One region of the Massilia sp. UYP11 genome, then DNA from elsewhere that is predicted to be linked to it. Evidence: riboswitches for the same ligand, from Rfam matches in the RefSeq annotation. Region 1 holds a riboswitch; each other region holds the start of a gene.
The links. A riboswitch is a leader RNA that binds a small molecule or an ion and turns the genes downstream of it on or off. The one in region 1 is predicted to bind cobalamin.
Positions count from the first base shown of each region.

Region 2: another riboswitch for cobalamin. It lies ahead of ABIB38_RS23585 (TonB-dependent receptor domain-containing protein); the one in region 1 lies ahead of ABIB38_RS00430 (cobaltochelatase subunit CobN).
Region 3: another riboswitch for cobalamin. It lies ahead of ABIB38_RS15350 (TonB-dependent receptor family protein); the one in region 1 lies ahead of ABIB38_RS00430 (cobaltochelatase subunit CobN).

Region 1 is NZ_JBNDJE010000001.1:92,011-98,327, forward strand. Features, by position in the region: gene ABIB38_RS00430 (cobaltochelatase subunit CobN) at 1-2,886, opposite strand, end outside; cobalamin riboswitch at 3,067-3,286, opposite strand; gene ABIB38_RS00435 (ROK family transcriptional regulator) at 3,428-4,717, shown strand; gene ssb (single-stranded DNA-binding protein) at 4,970-5,473, opposite strand; gene uvrA (excinuclease ABC subunit UvrA) at 5,918-6,317, shown strand, end outside.
Region 2 is NZ_JBNDJE010000037.1:7,341-13,657, reverse strand. Features, by position in the region: gene cobT (nicotinate-nucleotide--dimethylbenzimidazole phosphoribosyltransferase) at 353-1,384, shown strand; gene ABIB38_RS23595 (adenosylcobinamide-GDP ribazoletransferase) at 1,381-2,163, shown strand; gene ABIB38_RS23590 (histidine phosphatase family protein) at 2,163-2,705, shown strand; cobalamin riboswitch at 2,713-2,945, shown strand; gene ABIB38_RS23585 (TonB-dependent receptor domain-containing protein) at 3,011-4,888, shown strand; gene ABIB38_RS23580 (FecCD family ABC transporter permease) at 4,946-5,968, shown strand; gene ABIB38_RS23575 (ABC transporter ATP-binding protein) at 5,976-6,317, shown strand, end outside.
Region 3 is NZ_JBNDJE010000011.1:2,512-8,828, reverse strand. Features, by position in the region: gene ABIB38_RS15370 (hypothetical protein) at 1-856, shown strand, start outside; gene ABIB38_RS15365 (hypothetical protein) at 866-2,071, shown strand; gene ylqF (ribosome biogenesis GTPase YlqF) at 2,369-3,316, shown strand; gene ABIB38_RS15355 (DODA-type extradiol aromatic ring-opening family dioxygenase) at 3,467-4,294, opposite strand; cobalamin riboswitch at 4,382-4,621, shown strand; gene ABIB38_RS15350 (TonB-dependent receptor family protein) at 4,690-6,317, shown strand, end outside.

The DNA.
Region 1 (6,317 bases):
GCCTTCGTCGCGCACGGCGTCGGACGCCCACAGGATGATGCCTTCGCTGCCCACCCCTCCACCATTGACCTGGTCGCGCCCGGCGGCCTTGCCCGCCATCTGCCGGCCCAGGCCAAACCCCAGGCGGGTCGGCAGGATGTCGCCGTCGACCGCGTGGAAGTTGCGGCCCGTCGGCAGCGCCTCGGGCGAGCGCAGCGGATCGTTGCCCTTGCCCGGCTCGATGTAGCGGCCATCCAGGCCGGCCAGCAGCGCCGCCATCTCGCGCCGCGGCGAATCGCGCAGTTTATGCACGACGTCGGGGTCGTCGATGCCGCTCTTCTTCATCGAATCGAGCATCAGGTCGAGCGACTCGCGGCTCCACGGCCGGCCGAACACGTGCAGGCCGTGGGGCATGAATTTCTCTTGCAGCTTGGTGAGATAGTGGCCGATCTCGTGCGCGAGCAGGTCGTCGTCGGCGGCATCGAAGCCGATGCCGCGCACCGCCAGCACGTCGGACATCGACGCTTCCAGCTCGGCGCGCAGGTTCAGGGCGACGACCCGCTCGCGCATCAGCTGCGCGGCCTGGGCCTTGAGCGATTCGGACGATGCGGCCTCAAAACTCTCGACGAGCTGGCGCAGCGACAGCAGCTCGTCGTACAGCGGCGTGGCGGCCAGCGGCGGCGTGAGGTGGTCGACGATGACGGCCAGGCCGCGGCGCTTGGCCTGGGTGCCTTCGCCGACGCCGTCGACGATATACGGGTAGATGCCCGGCAGGTCGCTCGCGATCAGGCTCGGATAATCGTCGCTCGACAGGCCGACGGCCTTGCCCGGCAAGAATTCATAGGTCGAGTGGCGGCCCACGTGCACCACGGCGTCGGCCTTGAAGCGGTCGCGGATCCAGTGATAGAAGCCCAGGAACTGGTGCGGCGGGGTGATGCTGGTGTTTGCGTGCAGCAGTTCCTCGTCCACTTCCCAGCCGCGCGGCGGCTGCGGGCCGATGAAGACGTTGCCGAACACCAGTCCCGGCACCAGCATCTTGCCGCCGTCGACCATCACCTTGCCCGGCGCCGGCCCCCAGCCGCGCATGCCTTCGATGCCGTATCCGATCAGGCGCCGGTAAAGGGGCGCAAGCGACTGGCAGGCACGCGCCCTGGCTTCGTCGAGGCAGGCCATATAGCCGTCTTCCAGCGCATGCAGGTCGCGTGTGGCCTGCACGCGCTGCGGGTGATCGACGCCTTCGACCAGGTGCAGCAGCTCCTCGATCACGGTCGCGGCCTGCTTGCGGCCCAGCGCGCGTTCGCCGGCCTTTTCGGCCGCCAGCACGTCGGCATGCAGGCGCCCCAGCAAGCCGTCCCGCATCTCGCCCCGCACCCGCGGCGACAGGGTCGCGAACCAGCGCGCGTACTCCTGCGCCGGGACGCCGTTGACGGCGCCGGCCATTTCGCGCAGGGCGGCGCGGTCTTCCGGCAGGTTGACGCCGCGCGCCATGATCATGTCGAGCAGCGCCTCGGGCGAAGCCGGCAGCTCGCCGACCGTGTAACCCGCCGCCTTGAGCGCATGCAGCATCCCGAACAGCGACTCCGGCACGTTGAGGTTGTCGGCGCCGATGTTCTGGCGGCCCGGCGGATGGTTGTAGTAGACCATCGCGATCTTCTTGTCCGCGTTCGATTTGGCGCGCAGCGCCAGCCAGCGCGCCACGCGCCCCGACAGGCGGTCGACTTCGGCCGGCAGCAACACGGGCGGACGGTTCTCGATGCCGGTCTGGCGGTCGCGCCGGGCCTGGCCCAGGGCCGCCACCACCATCGGCTGGCCGATGCCCTGCAGCTCGGGCAGGGCCACGCGGTACTGGACCGAATCGGGCGGCAAGCCGTCGGGCGACAGCTGCCACTGCATCGCGGTGCGGTCCGACAGGCGGATCGCCTTGAACACCGGGATGTCCAAACGCTTGAAAGCATCCTCCACCGCCTCCCGGCCCTCGGCGGCGCCGACCACGAAGTCCTGCAGCACCACCAGCGCGGCCGGTTTCGCCGGCGCCACCAGCTCGGGCAGCCGTTCGAGCGCTTCGCGCGAGGCGCCGCCCCAGCGCGTGAGCAGTTGCACGCAGGGCTGGCCGAACTCTTCGATGCGCCGGCACAGCGCCGCGGGCACCACGCCATCCATGTTCGCCAGGTCGAGCACGACCACGGTCGGGCGCTCGCGCAAGCCGAGCGTCGACGCATTGCCCCAGGCGCCGGCGTCCTGCAGCTCGCGCTGCCCCCTGCGCAGGCGCAGGGTCGGCTCCGGCCGCGGATCGGCCAGGGGCGTGCCTGGCGCGAGCAGGTGCCGCATCAGTTCCGCGGTGTTGTCGACGCCGCCCGCCTGCCACACGCGGCGCGCGGCCAGCCAGTGGCGGGCGGCGGGGTCGCCCTCGGCCGCCCGCAGCGCGGCCTGCGGCGGCGCTTCGCCCGAGAGCTGGCGCAGCAGCTCGGGCGAGAAGCCGGCCAGGCTGCCGTGGCGCGAGCGCGTCATGAGGTTCAGGGTCGCTTCGCCGTTGAGCGCCAGCACGGCGGCGTGCGGCCTGGCGTGGCGCGCAAGGGCATCCTTCATGCGCCGCGCCGGGTCGCCGAACAGCGACACCGCCAGGATGGTGTCGGCGCCGCCGATCCACTGCGCCACTTCGCGCTCGCCCGCGGCCATCAGCTGGGCCGGGGTGCGCAGCAGGATGCGGTCTTGCGGATGGCTGGCCAGGTGGCGATGGGCGGCTTCGACGGCGCCCGGCGCGGCGCGCTCGGTGACCACCGCGAACAGGGTGGCGGCGCTGGCGTGCTGAAAGCCCGCCATGCAGGCGAGCAGGAACGAGGTGAGCAAGAACGAGGCGAGCAGAAACGTCAGCGCAGCGCGGATGCGGACCAGGAGAAGCGTGTTCATGTGAACGTCGACCTTTCAGCTGCGCGCTTGACGCGCGCACGACAACAGGCAGCCGTCATCCTTCCACGATGAACAGGGACGCTTGCGCGCGCCGCATGGGCGAACGATCGCAGCGCATGATGCGAGCAAACGAAGAAGGAACGACGAACAACCGACAGGCACGCCCTCACCCCGGGACGTACGGATGCATCGTGGATGGCCGGTCTTCTGGCTCGCCGTCTTCCTTCCCCGGTCCTGCCTTCCCGTGCACGGGGCACAGTGGCGTTCGACCGGGGTCGTCAGGCTTACAGCAGCGGGGGCTGCGCCGGACTGGCGCGCGATGGCTATCGCGCACGTCACCGGCTTCCCGTTTCACCTCCCTGCAGACGAGCAGGAAGGCACCATTCACTTGATTGGGCGCGATTCTACCGCCAAGTTCGATCGCTTGTCACCGCATTATTTCTTGGCAGGCAAGCGCGAAGAGGCCCGGCGCGGCAACCAACCGCGCCCGATCGGCCCGAAAAATAAGTCGCATAGGTTTATTTAGCGGAAGGACGTATACTTGCCGTCTCCCGCTGCCCTGCCCATCGAACGCCGCGCCATGCCGCCCTATAACGCACCGTCTCCCGCCGTTGATCCCGCCACGATGCCGCTGCTGCGCACCGTCGGCTCGAACCAGGTGGGCATGCGCGAGTTCAACGAGCGGGTCGTGCTGCAGGCGATCCGCACCCATGGCAGCCTGCCCAAGGCCGAAGTCGCGCGCCTGACCAAGCTCAGTACGCAAACGGCCTCGGTGATCATCAACCGCCTGCTGGACGAGCAACTGGTGGTCAAGCGCGACGCCGTGCGCGGCAAGGTCGGCCAGCCGTCGCAGCCGATCGCCCTGAATCCGGAAGGCGCGTTCTCGATCGGCATCCAGATCGGCAGGCGCGCGCTGGACGTGGTGCTGCTAGATTTCACGGGCGCGCTGCGCTGGCAGTCGTCGACGCCCTACGCCAGCCCCGACGTGGAACAGGTTTTCGCCGCCATCGACGCCAGGCTGCGCGAGGTGGACGCCTTTCTTGGCCCGGAACTGGCGCCGCGCCTGACCGGCATCGGCCTGGCCGCCCCGCTCACGCTGGGCACCTGGCATGGCCTGGAAAGCCTGCTGCCGCATCAGGCCGAAGCCTGGCGCCGGGTCGACCTGCGCATCCGCCTGCAAGCCATGACGCCGCTCCGCGTGGACTTCGCCAAGGACACGATCGCAGCCTGCGTGGCCGAACTGGTTGCCGGCCGCGGACGCACGCTGAAAAGCTATCTGTACGTGTTCGTCGACACCCTGGTCGGCGGCGGCCTGGTGATCGATGGCGAGCCGCACAGCGGCCAGTTCGGCAACGCCGGCGCGATCGGTTCGATGCCATTGGGCCTGGCTGGAACGGACGAACGCGGCGTGGCGCCGCAATTGCTCGGGGCGGCTTCGCTGGTGCGGCTGGAAGAAATGCATGCGCAGGCGGGCTTGGCGCCGCTCGCCTTCAACGACGACCGCCTGTTGAGCGGCCCGTGGGAAGCGGTGACCCTGCAATGGATCGAGGAAGCCGCCAATGCGATCACCTTCGGCGTGACCGGTGCGGCCTGCCTGCTCGACCTGGATGGCGTGATCGTCGACGGCGCCGTCAGCCGGCCCCTGCTCGAACGCCTGATCGCCGCGATGCAGGAGCAGATGACGCGCTACAGCTGGCAGGGCACCGAGCGGCCGCTGGTGATGGCGGGGACGATCGGGATGACGGCCAAGGTGATCGGCGCGGCTTACCTGCCGCTGCATGCGAACTTCGCGCCGGCGCACGGGTTGTTCCTGAAGGCGGAGCGGCGCTAGCAAGGCGAGCGCGGGGTGTCGTCTACCCCTCCGGGTACGGCGGCATGAATCGGGCGAGCGCCATCACGTGGGAGGCCGGCGACGAGTTCGACGACATCGTCGCCGCACTGCGGGCCAAGGGCGGACGGGAATATTTTGCATATCAACGGTAGCCGAGTGCCGTTCCAGGCCAGGCGAGTGGATCACCGCATATAAAAAAACCCTGCGAGTGGTGCACTCGCAGGGTTCGTCGTACTGATCAGACTGGCAGCCTCAGAACGGAATATCGTCATCCATATCCGAGAAGTTCGGCGCCGGTTTCGGCTGCGGACGTGCGGCCGGGGCCGGTGGCGCCTGGCGCGGGGCCGGACGCTGCGGGGCCGAGTAGTCGTCGTCCATGCCGCCGCCCATACCGCCGCCCATGCTGTCGCCGCCCATACCCTGGCGACCGCCCAGCATCTGCATGTTTTCAGCGATGATGTCGGTGGCGTAGCGCTCGATGCCGTCCTTGTCGGTGTATTTGCGAGTCTGCAGGCGGCCTTCGACGTAGACCGACGAACCTTTCTTGAGGTACTGGCCCACGATCTCGGCCAGGCGGCCGAAGAAGGAGATGCGGTGCCACTCGGTCAGTTCTTTCTGTTCGCCGGTATTACGGTCTTTCGACTTGTACGACGTGGCGACCGCGATGTTCGCGATGGCGTCGCCGCTCGGCATGTAGCGAATTTCCGGATCGCGGCCCAGGTTGCCGACGATGATGACCTTGTTGACTGATGCCATGATGTGTCCTTGGATAATGTTGTGAGCCCTGACTCTGCAGTTGACTAAGCGTCAGGGAACTGTGGTGTTGCAATTCAATATTATGAGGCCAGCGACGCGGTTTCAAAAGTGGATTTTACTGGCTGGAGTCAGCGTTCTAAACGGTGCAATCCAGCCCGAAAAACGGTCATCGCATTCCGGATCCAACAATTTTTTCGCTTTCTGAGCGTTTTGTCATTGAAGCGCCCGGAGAATGGCCCACATACGACAGACCCGGCTGTCTGCGGCGCTCGCCGCTTTCCAGAAAGGCATGCCATACGGGCATCCATGGTACGCCAACCACTGGATAGATGTACAGCCGAAACAAAAACGCGCTACACTTACGGGTTCTCCCCGATTGGCCCGCCTACCGCGCCGCTGGCGTCTGCGGCCCCGCAAAAACTGATAGAAAGTCTGCCCAACTTAATGGAAGAAATTCGCATTCGTGGTGCCCGCACGCACAATCTGAAGAACATCAACCTCGACCTGCCGCGCAACAAGCTGATCGTGATCACCGGCCTGTCGGGCTCGGGCAAGTCGTCGCTTGCCTTCGACACCCTGTATGCCGAAGGCCAGCGCCGCTACGTCGAATCGCTGTCGGCCTATGCGCGCCAGTTCCTGCAGCTGATGGAAAAGCCGGACGTCGACCTGATCGAGGGCCTGTCGCCGGCGATCTCGATCGAGCAGAAAGCGACCTCGCACAACCCGCGCTCGACCGTCGGCACCGTCACCGAGATCCACGATTACCTGCGCCTGCTGTACGCGCGCGTCGGCACGCCGTATTGCCCGCAGCACCCGCACCAGCCGCTGGCGGCCCAGACCGTGT
Region 2 (6,317 bases), on a different contig from region 1:
GCAACGTATTTCTTTTTTGTGAACATTTGATAATTTAAGTATGCAAGAACCGAAGTTCCTGGCACCTTCATCAAACGCCCACACTTATCGACTGTTAATTTTTAAAGAACTTTATTCGGTACTGCATCTGCAGTTTGCTTCGAAGCGTTGTGTTCGTCAGCAGCAGAGAGGCGAGAGTATGAAGTGTTTCTCATCGTTCGTCAACCTCTTTTTTCTCTTCGCTTTCGCTACCGTGAGGCGGCGTCTGCGTCGAGGAGCGAGACTATAGCAAGCCGAAGGCCGTCTTGCAAGGTTTACGACTGTGATATCGTAGCCGCCGCATTCTGCGACCTACCCTTTTATATACGTCCATATGATTCCCACGATCGTCCCGACCGCCGACGCCGCCCTCGCCCAGTCCCTGGCGGACGCCATCAACAACAAGACGAAGCCGCTCGGCAGCCTCGGACGACTGGAATCGCTCGCCGCCCAGCTGGGCATGATCCAGCGCTCGACCAGGGTCAGCATCGACCGGCCGGCGATCCTGGTGTTCGCCGCCGACCACGGCGTCGTGGCCGAAGGCATCTCCGCCTTCCCGCAAGACGTCACCTGGCAGATGGTCGAGAACTTCCTGGGCAACGGCGCCGCCATCAATGTGTTCGCGCGCCAGAACGGCTGCGCGCTGCACGTGGTCGACGCCGGCGTGAACCACGATTTCGGCGAACGCGCGGGACTCGTGCACCGCAAGGTTGCCAACGGCACCCGCAACTTCGCGCTCGAACCGGCCATGACGGCGCAGGAATGCGCGACCGTGCTCGAACACGGCATGGCCCTGGCGCGCGACCTGCCCGGCACCGTGATCGGCTTCGGCGAGATGGGCATCGGTAACACGACGTCCGCCGCGGCCCTGATGCACAAGCTGACCGGCCAGCCGCTCGCGCGCTGCGTCGGCGCCGGCACCGGCCTCACGCCACAGGGAGTCCGCCACAAGGCCGACGTCGTCGCGGCCAGCGTGGCCCGTCACGCGCACGCCGTGCAGCCGCTCGAGGTGCTGGCCACTTTCGGGGGCTTCGAGATCGCGATGATGGCCGGCGCCATGCTCAAGGCGGCCGAACTGCGCAAGGTGCTGCTGATCGATGGCTTCATCGTCACCAGCGCGCTGCTGGTGGCCGCGCGCCTGCAGCCGAACATCCTCGATTACTGCGTGTTCTCGCACTGCTCGGGCGAGCATGGCCACGCCCTGCTGCTCGAGGAGCTCGGCGCCCGTCCGCTGCTCGACCTTGGCCTGCGCCTGGGCGAAGGCACCGGCAGCGCGCTCGCCCTGCCCCTGCTGCACGCCGCCGCCAACTTCCTCAACGAGATGACCACCTTCGCCTCGGCGCAGGTCAGCGAACGCTCGGCATGACGCACCAGCTGCGCCTGTTCTTCATTGCGCTGCAGTTCTTCACGCGGCTGCCGATTCCGCGCTGGGTCGGTTTCGAACCAGGCTGGCTGAACCACGCGTCGCGCTACTTCCCGCTGGTGGGCGTCGTGGTCGGCGGCATCGGCGCGCTCGTCTACCTGGTGGCCGCGCACTGGCTGCCCGCGCCGGTGGCGGCCGTGCTGTCCACCGCGGCCACCATCTACCTCACCGGCGCCTTCCATGAAGACGGCTTCGCCGACACCTGCGATGGCCTGGGCGGCGGCATGACGAAGGAACGCGCGCTCGAGATAATGAAGGATTCGCGCGTCGGCGCCTATGGCGCGATCGGCATCGTGTGCATGCTCGGTGCGAAGCTGGCCCTGCTTGCCAGCCTGCCGCCAGCCAGCGCCATCGGCGCCCTGCTGCTGGCTCATCCCCTCTCACGTCTGGCCGCCACCTCCCTGATCTGGCAGATGGAGTACGCCCGCGCCGAGGGCAAGGCCAAGCCGCTGGCGGTGCGCATGAGCGATCGGGAGTTCGGCATCGCCGCCGTCACCGCACTGCTGCCCGCGCTTGGCTTGCTGGCCTTCGGCCTGCTCGACCTGGCCGCGATCGCCGCCGCCGTGGTCGCTGCCATGGTGGTCACCTGCTGGCTGGCCCGCAAGCTCACGCGCCGGCTGGGCGGCTATACCGGCGACTGCCTCGGCGCCGTGCAGCAGCTGGCAGAGGTGGCGATCTATCTCGCGGTGCTGGCCACGCTCGGCCGCGGCGCGCTGGGCTGATGCGCCTCTACCTGGTGCGCCACCCACGGCCCGAGGTGCCGGCCGGGCACTGCTACGGTCGCAGCGACCTGGCGGCGAACCAGGCCGACGTCGAACGGGTGCTGGCCGCACTGGCGGGCCAGGGACTGCCCGGCGCGATGCCGGTCTACGCCAGCCCGCTGATCCGCAGCGCGGTCCTGGCGCAGCGGCTTTCGCCGGCGCCGGTATTCGACGCCCGCCTGGCCGAGATCGACTTCGGCGCCTGGGAAATGCGCAGCTGGGACGACATCCCCCGCGCCGAGATCGACGCCTGGAGCGCCGACCTGCTGCATTACCGCCCCGGCGGTGGCGAAAGCGTGATGGACGTGGCCGCGCGCGTGGCGGCCTTCGATGCCGATATCCGGCGCGCTGAACACCCACAGGCCCTGATCGTCTGCCACGCCGGCACCATGCGCCTCCTGCATTCCCTGTACCTCGGCGGCACGCTACTCGATGCCGCGCTACGTGCGGCCCAGGCGCCACACCGGATCGACTATGGCGAAGTGATGATGCTGGAAACCTGACGACGCCTTATAATGGGCGCGTTTTGGTGCTCGCGCCTGCGTTCGCAGTCGCAGTTAAACGGGAAACACGAAGCTCCTTTCAAGGGCCAACGTGTGCTGCCCCCGCAACGGTAAGCAAGTGCCGCATGCTCTCCCCGAGCCATGCGGCAAACCGCCCCCTCATACCACTGTGCGCGAGCATGGGAAGGTCGGACGGCCATACTTGTCAGCCCGGATACCGGCCAAAAGGTGGCGTCGCCTCGCGCGATGCCGTTCAATCTGGCCTACGGGGACGTCGGCTGGTTGCCCTTGATAAGAAACAATTCATGAATTTTCCAGTAACCCGGCAAGCCGCCGCGGTCTCGCTTGCCCTCGCCGTCATCTCGTCCGCCGCCGTCGCCGACGCTCCTTTACCGGCTCCTTCGCCTGCTCCTGCGCCTGACGCCACGCCCACCGCCGACACCGTGGTCGTCACCGCGACCCGCACCGCGCAGCGCGCCGCCGACGTCATCGCCGACACCACCGTCATCGGCGCCGAAGAAATCGCGCGCTCCGGCGCCGGTTCGGTGGCCGACATCCTGCGCCGCCAGCGCGGCATCGAAATCTCGCGCAACGGCGCGGCCGGCGCCGCCACCAGCGTCTTCATCCGCGGCGCCAACGCCAACCAGTCCGTGGTCCTGATCGACGGCGTGCGCTTCGGTTCGGCGACCACCGGCACCGCCAGCTGGAACGCAATCCCGCTGGGCGCCATCGACCGCATCGAGATCGTCTACGGCCCGCTCAGCACCCTGTACGGCGCCGACGCCATCGGCGGCGTGATCCAGATCTTCACCCGCAAGGGCGAGGGCGCGCCGGTGGTCACGGGCTCGGTCGGCGTGGGCAGCAACGCCACCCGCCAGCTGGATGCCGGCATCTACGGCAGCAGCGGCGGCCCGAACGCCGTCAGCTACGCGTTCGGCGCCGGCTACGAGGACTCGGACGGTTTCTCGTCGACCCGCCCGGGCGCCTTTGGCTACAACCCGGACGAAGACGGCTACCGTCGCCGCAACGCCAACGGTCGCGTGACGATGGCGCTCGCGCCGGGCCACGAGATCGGGGCCCAGTTCCTGGCCAGCCGCCTGTACAGCCAGTACGACAGCGGCGCCGCCAGCTACGACGTCCACAGCGACAACGACCTGAATACCGCCGCGGTCTTCATGCGCAACCAGATCCTGCCAAACTGGCACAGCACGGTGCAGTACGCGCGCTCGGAAGACAAGTCGGGCAACTTCACCAATGCGACGCCGTCCGGCGCCAGCCGGATCGACACCCGGCAGGACGAATTGAGCTGGCAGAACGACATCGCCATCGGCCAGGACACCCTGCAACTGCTGTACACGCACCGCAAGGAAGAAGTCGACTCGATGCGCCGGTCGCGCATCACCAATTCGTATGCGGCCGCCTACTCGGCCAGGCGCGGCCCTCACCTGGCCGACGTCAGTGCGCGCCACGACCGCTCGGTCTACGGCAGCAAGAACACCGGCGCCGCCGGCTATGGCTATGACTTCGGCAACGGCCTTCGCGCCACCGCCAGCGTCGGCACGAGCTTTCGCGCCCCGACCTTCAACGAGCTGTACTTCCCCGGCTACGGCCTGGAAACCAACAAGCCCGAGAAAGGCCGCAACCGCGAAGTGGGCCTGCGCTACGACGGCAACGGCTACCGGCTGGATGCGACCTACTTCCACAACCGCCTGACCGACATGATCGTGTCGAGCACCCCGTGCCCGGACGGCGTCAACCGCAGCTGCGCCTACAACGTCAACGAAGGGCTGCTCGAAGGCTTCTCGCTGGCAGGCAGCACCCGCCTGATGGGCGTCGACCTGCGCGCCAGCCTCGACTGGCAGGATCCGCGCGACGAGACCACCGGCAAGCAACTGGCGCGCCGTGCGAAGAAGCACGCCAGCTTCGGCGCCGACTACACGATGGGCACGCTCAAGACCGGCCTTGAACTGACGGTGTCGGGCGAGCGTTTCGACGACGCCGCCAACAACCGTCGCCTTGGCGGCTACGGTTTGCTGAACCTGCACACGACCTGGCAATTCACGCCCGACTGGTCGCTGCTGATGCGCCTGGACAACGTCGCCGACAAGCAGTACGAGATCGCGCGCAACTACGGCACCAGCGGCCGCACCTGGTTCGCGGCCCTGCGCTACGGCATCCGTTAAGCTATAACCCCTGCCCGCGGCAACCAGGCCGCGGGTGTCCGACACCGACAGGCCAGCATGCAAGCATCCGTCCCGCCGCTACGCCAGCGCGCCACGCTCATCGTCGGCGCCATGCTGGCGTTTTCCATTGCCACCCTGCTGTTCGCGGGCATGACCGGTTCGATCCGGGTGCCGCTGGACGAGATTCCCGGCGCGCTGCGCCAGCTCGCCAGCGGCCATCCCGATTCGCTCTCCGCTTCCCTGCTCGAGCTGCGCGCCAGCCGCGCGCTGGTGGCGTTCGCGACCGGCGGCGCGCTGGCCCTGGCCGGCCTCATGATGCAGGCGCTGCTGAGGAACCCCCTGGCCGATCCGTACGTGCTGGGCGTGTCGTCGGGCGCCTCGGTGGGCGCCCTGCTGGCGCTGCTCCTGATGGCCTCCACGCTGATGGTCGACGCCGCCGCGCTGGTGGGGGCCATCGGCGTGGCCATGCTGCTCTACCTGCTGGCCCGGCGCGGCTTGCGCGGCGACCAGGCGCTTGACTCCGGCGCCTCGATGCTGCTCCTGACCGGCGTGATCATCTCGGCCCTGTGCGGCTCGATCGTGACCCTGATGCTGTCGATCGCGCCCGAGGGGCGCCTGCGCAGCATGATCTTCTGGCTGATCGGCGACCTGGCTGGCGCACCGCTGCGCCTGGCGCCCTGGCTGGTGCTGGCGGGCTGCCTCCTGTATGCCATGCGCAATGCGCGCGCCATGAACATGGTCGCGCTGCATGCCGAGAATGCGGTGACGCTGGGCGTGCGCGTGGGCGCGCTGCGCAAGGGCCTGTTCTTCGTCTCGGCCCTGCTCACCGCCAGCGCGGTCACCAGCGCCGGCTCGATCGGCTTCGTCGGCCTGATCGTGCCGCACGCCTGCCGCTTCGCCTTCGGGCCCGACCACCGGGTCTTGATCCCGGCCGTCGTGCTGGCCGGCGGCGCCTTCCTGGTGCTGTGCGATACGCTGGCGCGCACCATCGTCGCGCCGCAGCAACTGCCGGCCGGCGCCATCACGGCGATGATCGGCGCACCGGTCTTCCTCTACCAGTTGCACCGCCTGCGCAAATGAGCACGAAATGAGCACAATCTCCACCCTCGACCTGCTGCTGTCCGTCGGCGAGCGCACCCTGGTGCGGGGCCTCGACTGGACCGCCCGCGCCGGCGAATGCTGGAGCGTCATCGGCCGCAACGGCGCCGGAAAAAGCACCTTGCTGCGCACCCTGGCCGGCCTGCAGCCGCCCAACGCCGGATCGGTCCAGGTGAACGGCCGGGCGCTGAGAGACTGGCCGCTGACCGAGCTGGCGCGCGAGCGCGCCTTCCTGGCCCAGTCGCGCCACGACGCTTTTGCCTACACGGTGCTGGAGAGTGTGCTGTCGGCGCGCCACCCTTACCACGCCGACCGCTACTGGGAGGGCAGC
Region 3 (6,317 bases), on a different contig from region 1:
CCTGCTGGCGGCTGCGGGATTGGCCGAGGTCGCGGGCGCGCATGCCGCCAATTACACCCTCTGGATCAACGGCCGCACCAGCGGCGGCACGCCCGGCAATTACGCCGACTTCCGCTACTGGGGGCCGGACACCACACCTGCCGGCGTCAACAAGAAGGCCGTCAACTGGGACGGCTACAGCAGCATCTCGTCGCAGAGCGTGCGCGTGCGCGACGCGCTCGACTGCTTCTGCACCGGCCAGAACTGGTGCTATATCGCGGCCTACAGCGCGGGCGAGCTGCTGCTGGGGTACACCCTGGCCAACTTCGGCGGCACCACGCGCGGCATCAAGAACGCCACGCCGAATGCGGCCGGCGTCTGCGGCGACGCGGGCGGCGTGCAGGGCGGCTGGAACATCAAGTGGGTCAGGGTGGCGTCGGGCGCCGCGGGCGGCTCCGAGATTGCCAATGCCGGCGCCTGGACCACCTCCGAGCCGCTGGTGCAAGACCTGCGCACCGGCACGGCGCGCGCGATGTACAACCACAACGACACCCGCAACATCTGGTTCTACCGCTACGCCGGCGCGCGCGGCACCCTGTACTCGTTCCTGCTGCCGGGCCAGGACGACGAGGTCGTGGCCTACCACAGCAGCGGCGGCGCGGCCGGCAATTCCGGGCGCTCGCTCTGCAATCCGGGCGACTGGTTCTGCGACGACCTGCGCTATGGCACCGAACCGAACCAGGGCGGCAGCGTCAAGTGGAGCTGGCACTCGGTGGCCTTCCGCGACGACCGCGAAAGCGTCGACCACTATGGCGACGGCAACTGGGAGGGCATCATCGGGGTCGTGCGCGAGGCCATGGTCAATACCGCCAACTAGGGGGCCGGCATGGAGCGGCGTTGGCGCTGGCCGGCCGCGGCGGGCGTGGCGGCCTGCATCGGCCTGGGGCTGATGGTCCTGGTGGACCGCGGCGAGGCGGGGTCCGACGCGGCGCCGTCCGCGCCGGCCACGCCGTCCGCCCCGTCCATCGCCGCGCCGCCGGCCGCGCCCCCGCAGGCAGAGCAGGCCGCGCGCCGGCGCCAGCTGGTCGAGCAGGTGCGCCTGACCGACCACACCTATTGCAGCTACCTGGCGCATTCGCGCTATCCGCACGAGTCGCGGCCGGCCGGCCACCATCCCGACCAGCTGTACCCCAACCAGCCGCTGCTCGAGACCAATCCGATGCGGGCCGAGGGCGGCGACAGCCATCCCGAGATCCAGCTGCAGAGCGCGCAGTCGCGGGTCTACCTGGCGGCCGGCGAAGAGGGCCGCTTCTCGCTGCGCGCGCTGGACGCGGGCGGCCAGCCGCTGCCGCTGGTCGTCACCCGCGCGCTGGCCCAGGGCATGACCTATGGGCAGAGCCGTGCGGCGCCGCGGGTCGCCGTGCCGTTCGCCGACGAGGGCGGCGCCTGGAGCGGGACATTCGCGCCGGCGCAGACGGCGCTGGCCGGCTTTCACGGCACCATCCGGCTCGAGGTGCGCTACCAGGCCGGCGGCCGCGAAGGCTTCGTGCTGTTCGACGTCATCTACTCGCCGCAGTCGCCGGCCAGCTGGAGCGCCGCGCCGCGCGAGGCGATCGACGGCGGCGCGCTGCAGTTCGCGCTGCCGCTGGACGTGCGCCTGCCCGGGCGCTACGTGGTCACGGGCCGCGTCGACGATGCGGACGGCCGGCCATTCGCGCTGGCCACCTTCAACGAGGTGCTGGGGCAGGGCGCGCAGCAGGTGCTGCTCAGGGTGCACGGCAAGCTGCTGCACGACGGCGCGCCGCGCCTGCCGCTGCTGCTGCGCGACGTCGAAGGCTATCTGCTGCGCGAGAATCTTGACCCCGACCGCCTGCTGTTGCCGCGCCTGGAGGGAAAGGTCTTTGCCAGCCGCACCCGTTCGCTGGACGGCGTGCCGGATACCGAGTGGCAGAGCGAGGAGCGCAGCCGCTACCTGGCCGAGTATGCGAAGGACCGCGCCGCGGCCAGGGCGCGGCTGGCGCGCGTCGATCCGCAGGCGCCGCTGCCGCCGGCCGACTGCAGAGCGGATGCGCAGGGCCGGACGGATCAGTAGGGAAGCAGGGGCAAGCGCTCGACCAGCGCCGACACCATGATGGCGCCGCACAGCATCAGCACGCCATACCAGCGTGCCGGCGACCGCTTCAGTTTTTCCCGTGTACGCATGTCCGTCTCCGTCGTGTTCAGGCAAGAGGGCAGTGTGCGCGTGGAATAGGTCATCCGTGTTGCATTAGCTCAACGGCGGGCGCGATGGAAAGCGGCGTTGTGGCGGCGCCGCACCGGTTGTGTCACCGTTTATGTCGACGCACAGCGTAAAATAGCGCCTTGGACGAAAGATTAAGAGAGCAATAGTATGTCTATTCAATGGTTCCCTGGCCACATGAACGCGGCCAAGCGGGAAGCGGCCGAGCAGATGGAAAACATCGATCTGGTGATCGAGGTCCTCGATGCGCGCCTGCCCGAGGCGAGCTGCAACCCGCTGGTGGAAGAGCTGCGCAAGTTTCGTCAGCGCCCTTGCCTGAAGATATTGAACAAGATCGACCTGGCCGACCCGAACGCGACTGCCGCCTGGAAAGCCTATTACGATGCCCAGGAAGGCGTGACCGCCTATCCGATGACGACCAAGAAGCCGGCCGATGTCGCCCGCATCCCGGACCTGGCCCTGTCGCTGGCGCCGCACCGCGGCGTGCCGACCAAGCCGCTGCGCATCATGATCATGGGCATCCCGAACGTCGGCAAATCGACGCTGATGAACGCGCTATTGAAAAAGCGCGTGGCCAAGGTGGGCGACGAGCCGGCCGTGACCAAGACCCAGCAGCGCCTGTACCTGAACAAGAACGTGGTGCTGGTCGACACCCCCGGCATGCTGTGGCCAAAGATCGCCATGGCCAGCGACGGCCTGATGCTGGCCGCCAGCCACGCGATCGGCACCAATGCGCTGGTCGAGGAAGAAGTGGCCGAATACCTGGGCGACCTGCTGCTGCAGCGCTATCCGCAACTACTCACGGCGCGCTACGGCTTCAAGACCGAGGGCATGGACGGCGTGGCCGTGATCGAAGGCGTGGCCCAGCGCCGTGGTTTCCGCGTGCGCGGCGGCGATTTTGATTACGAAAAGGCGGCGCATACGCTCTTGCAGGATTACCGCCAGGGTGCGCTGGGCCGCATCAGCCTCGAGACGCCCGAGTCGCGCGCGGCCAGCCTGGCCCAGCATCAGGCCGAGGTGGCCGAGAAGGCCCGCATCGCGGCCGAGAAGGCGGCCGCAAAGGCCGACGAAGCGGCGCGCGGCAAGCGCGGGACCTAAGGCCGCCCCAGGGCCGCGGTTTTCATCGTTGGCCCAAACCCGTCGTACCCGCGAAGGCGGGTACCTAAGTTTGCTAGCGTTTCGACGGCGCCGACAGTACTTGGATACCAGCCTCCGCGGGTACGACGTGCTGGAGCCGCAGCAAATTGTTCAAGCCTGCGGCGCCGCCCCGAACCTGAAACTCGACACCGTCAAATTCCCCATGAACGCGTCTTCATGATAGACGCAGGCCGCCGCCTCCTGTTCGGCCGCCCCCAGCGCCACCATCAGCGGGATCAGGTGTTCCTCGCGCGGGTGCGCCGCCCGTGCCATCGGCGCCGCCTCCCAGCGCAGCATGGCCTGTTCGCGTTGGGCAGGATCGAGTTCGAGCAGCGCGTGCTGCAACCAGCCATCGAAGGCGCGTGACGCCTCCCGCCCGTTCGGCCCGAACTGGCGCAGGTTGTGGTACGACAGCCCGCTGCCGATGATCAGGATTCCCTCGTCGCGCAGCGGCGCCAGCGCGCGGCCCGCCGCCAGGTGCGCGGCCGGATCCAGGTCGCGCCGGATCGACAACTGCACCACCGGCATGCGCGCTTCCGGATAGACCGGGTACAGCATCGAGAACGTGCCATGGTCGAAGCCGCGTTCGGCGTCCAGCGCGGCCGGGTGACCCGCGGCCTCGAGCAGGTCAGCCACGCGCCGCGCCAGCGCCGGCTCGCCCGGGGCCGGATACTTGACCTGGTAGGTGTGCGGCGGGAACCCGCCGTAGTCGTAGATCATGCCGGGCGCCGTGCCGGACGACACCATGAACTGCGGCGTCTCCCAGTGCGAACTCACGACCAGCACCGCGCGCACGGCGTCGTGGGCCTTTCCTTCGGCCTCGGCGCGTAGCGCGGCCAGCGAGGCGGCCAGCTGGTCATAGGCCGAACCGTACTGCTCGCGCATCCACGGCCAGGGGCCGCCGCCGTGCGAAACGAAATAGGTGGGTAAACGCGCCATGGCCGTTCCTTCTGAAGCATGAAAACAACGATGGTAGCCGATCCCGCAGCAAGCTGCCGGCGGCCGGTCAGGCTGCATCTTGTCAAGGTATAATCGCCCCGTTTTGGTGCTCTCGCGCGCTTCCAGGCGCGCGAAGTTAAACGGGAAACACGACATGGCCGCGCCACGCGCCGCCATGGAAGTGTGCTGCCCCCGCAACGGTCAACAAGCGCCGCGCCTGCATTTGCAGCGCGGCAGGCATTCTCGACAACCACTGTGCATGCCGCGCAGGAAGGTGAGGCCGCCATGCTTGCCAGCCCGGATACCGGCCAAAGCAGGTGGAAGCGCCATGCGTTTCCGTTGACTCCGGGCTGCGGGGAAGCAGGCCGGTGCCTTTTATCGAGAACACATTCATCATGATTTTTGCAGCCGCACCGCGCCGCGCGCCACTCGCACTGGCTTGCGCTGTCGCCCTGTCCGCCCTCGCCACCCAGGCCGCAGCACAGGACAGCGTCCAGGAAACCGCCCAGCACACGATCCCTTCGGTCCTCATCACCGGCCCGCGCTTTCCGGCCCAGGCCACGCCGATCGGCGCCAGCGTCATCACCGCCGAGCAGATCCGCAGCGCCGGCGCCCTTGACGTCAATGCCGCGATCCGCAAGATCGGCGGCGTGTTCGGCCGCCAGAGCCTGGACGGCTCGCCCGACTTCGGCCTCGACCTGCGCGGCTTCGGCACCAACAGCGCCCAGAACACGGTGGTGCTGGTCGACGGCGTGCGCCTGAACGAGAACGAGCTGGCGCACACGGTGCTGTCGACCATTCCCGTGGACACGGTCGAGCGCATCGAGATCACGCGCGGCGGCAGCAGCGTGCTGTACGGCGACGGCGCCACCGGCGGCGTGATCAACATAGTCACCCGCCGCGGCGCCGGCAAGGATGGCACTTCGGGCTCGCTGTTCGTCGAAGCCGGCCGCTTCGACCACCGCGACCTGCGCGCGTCGGTCACCCACGGCGCCGGCCCATGGTCGTTCGACGCCGCAGTAAGCGACCGCCGCACCGATAACTACCGCGACAACAACCGCTACGAGCAGACCAGCTTCAGCGGCGGCGTGCAGTTCGCCTATGCGCCGAATGGCCGCGCCGGCCTGCGTTTCGAGAGCGCGCGGTCCGACTCGCGCCTGCCGGGTTCGCTGACCGAAGCGCAGTTCCTGGCCATTCCGACCCAGAGCAATACGCCGGATGATTTCGGCTCGCTCGACACCGATCGCCTGACCGCGTTCGTCGAGCACCGTGTCGGCGCCTTCGAGCTGGCGGCCGAGCTGTCGCACCGCGAGCGCGAGGTTGCGTCGACCTATGTGTCCCCTTTCTTCGGTACCTCGGCATCGATCTACGAATCCGAGCAGACCCAGTTCTCGCCGCGCCTGCGCCACACCGTCGACCTCGGCGGCAAGCGCAACGAGTTTGTCACCGGCATCGACCTGATCCGCTGGGAGCGCGACGTCAGCGCCGATTTCTCGGCCGGCGCCGCGCGCCAGGACGCGACAGCGTTTTACCTGCGCGACGAACTGCGTTGGAACGCGCCGCACAACGCCCGCCTGGCGGTCGGCGCTCGCCACGAGCGCTTCGAGAAGGACTACAGCGACCCGCTGGCCTTCCCGCCGGTCGTGGGCGAGCACCGCAGGCAGTCGCTCAACGCCTGGACCGTGGAAGGCAGCATCGACGTGATGCCACGCGTGACCGTGTTCGCCAAGGCCGGCCGCAGCTACCGCATCGCCAACATCGACGAGAACGCCTACCGTTCGACCCTGGACGTGCTGGAGCCGCAAACCTCGCGCGACCTGGAACTGGGCGTCAGCGCCGGCACTGAGGCACGCAAGGCGACGGCGCGCGTGTTCCGCCACCGCCTGACGGACGAGATCTTCTTCGACCCGACCATCGGCTTCGGCGCCAACACCAACCTGGATCCGACCCGGCGCCAGGGCGTGGAGCTGGAAGGGCAGGCGATCTTCGCCAAGGCCTGGCGCCTGACCGGCGCGTGGCAATA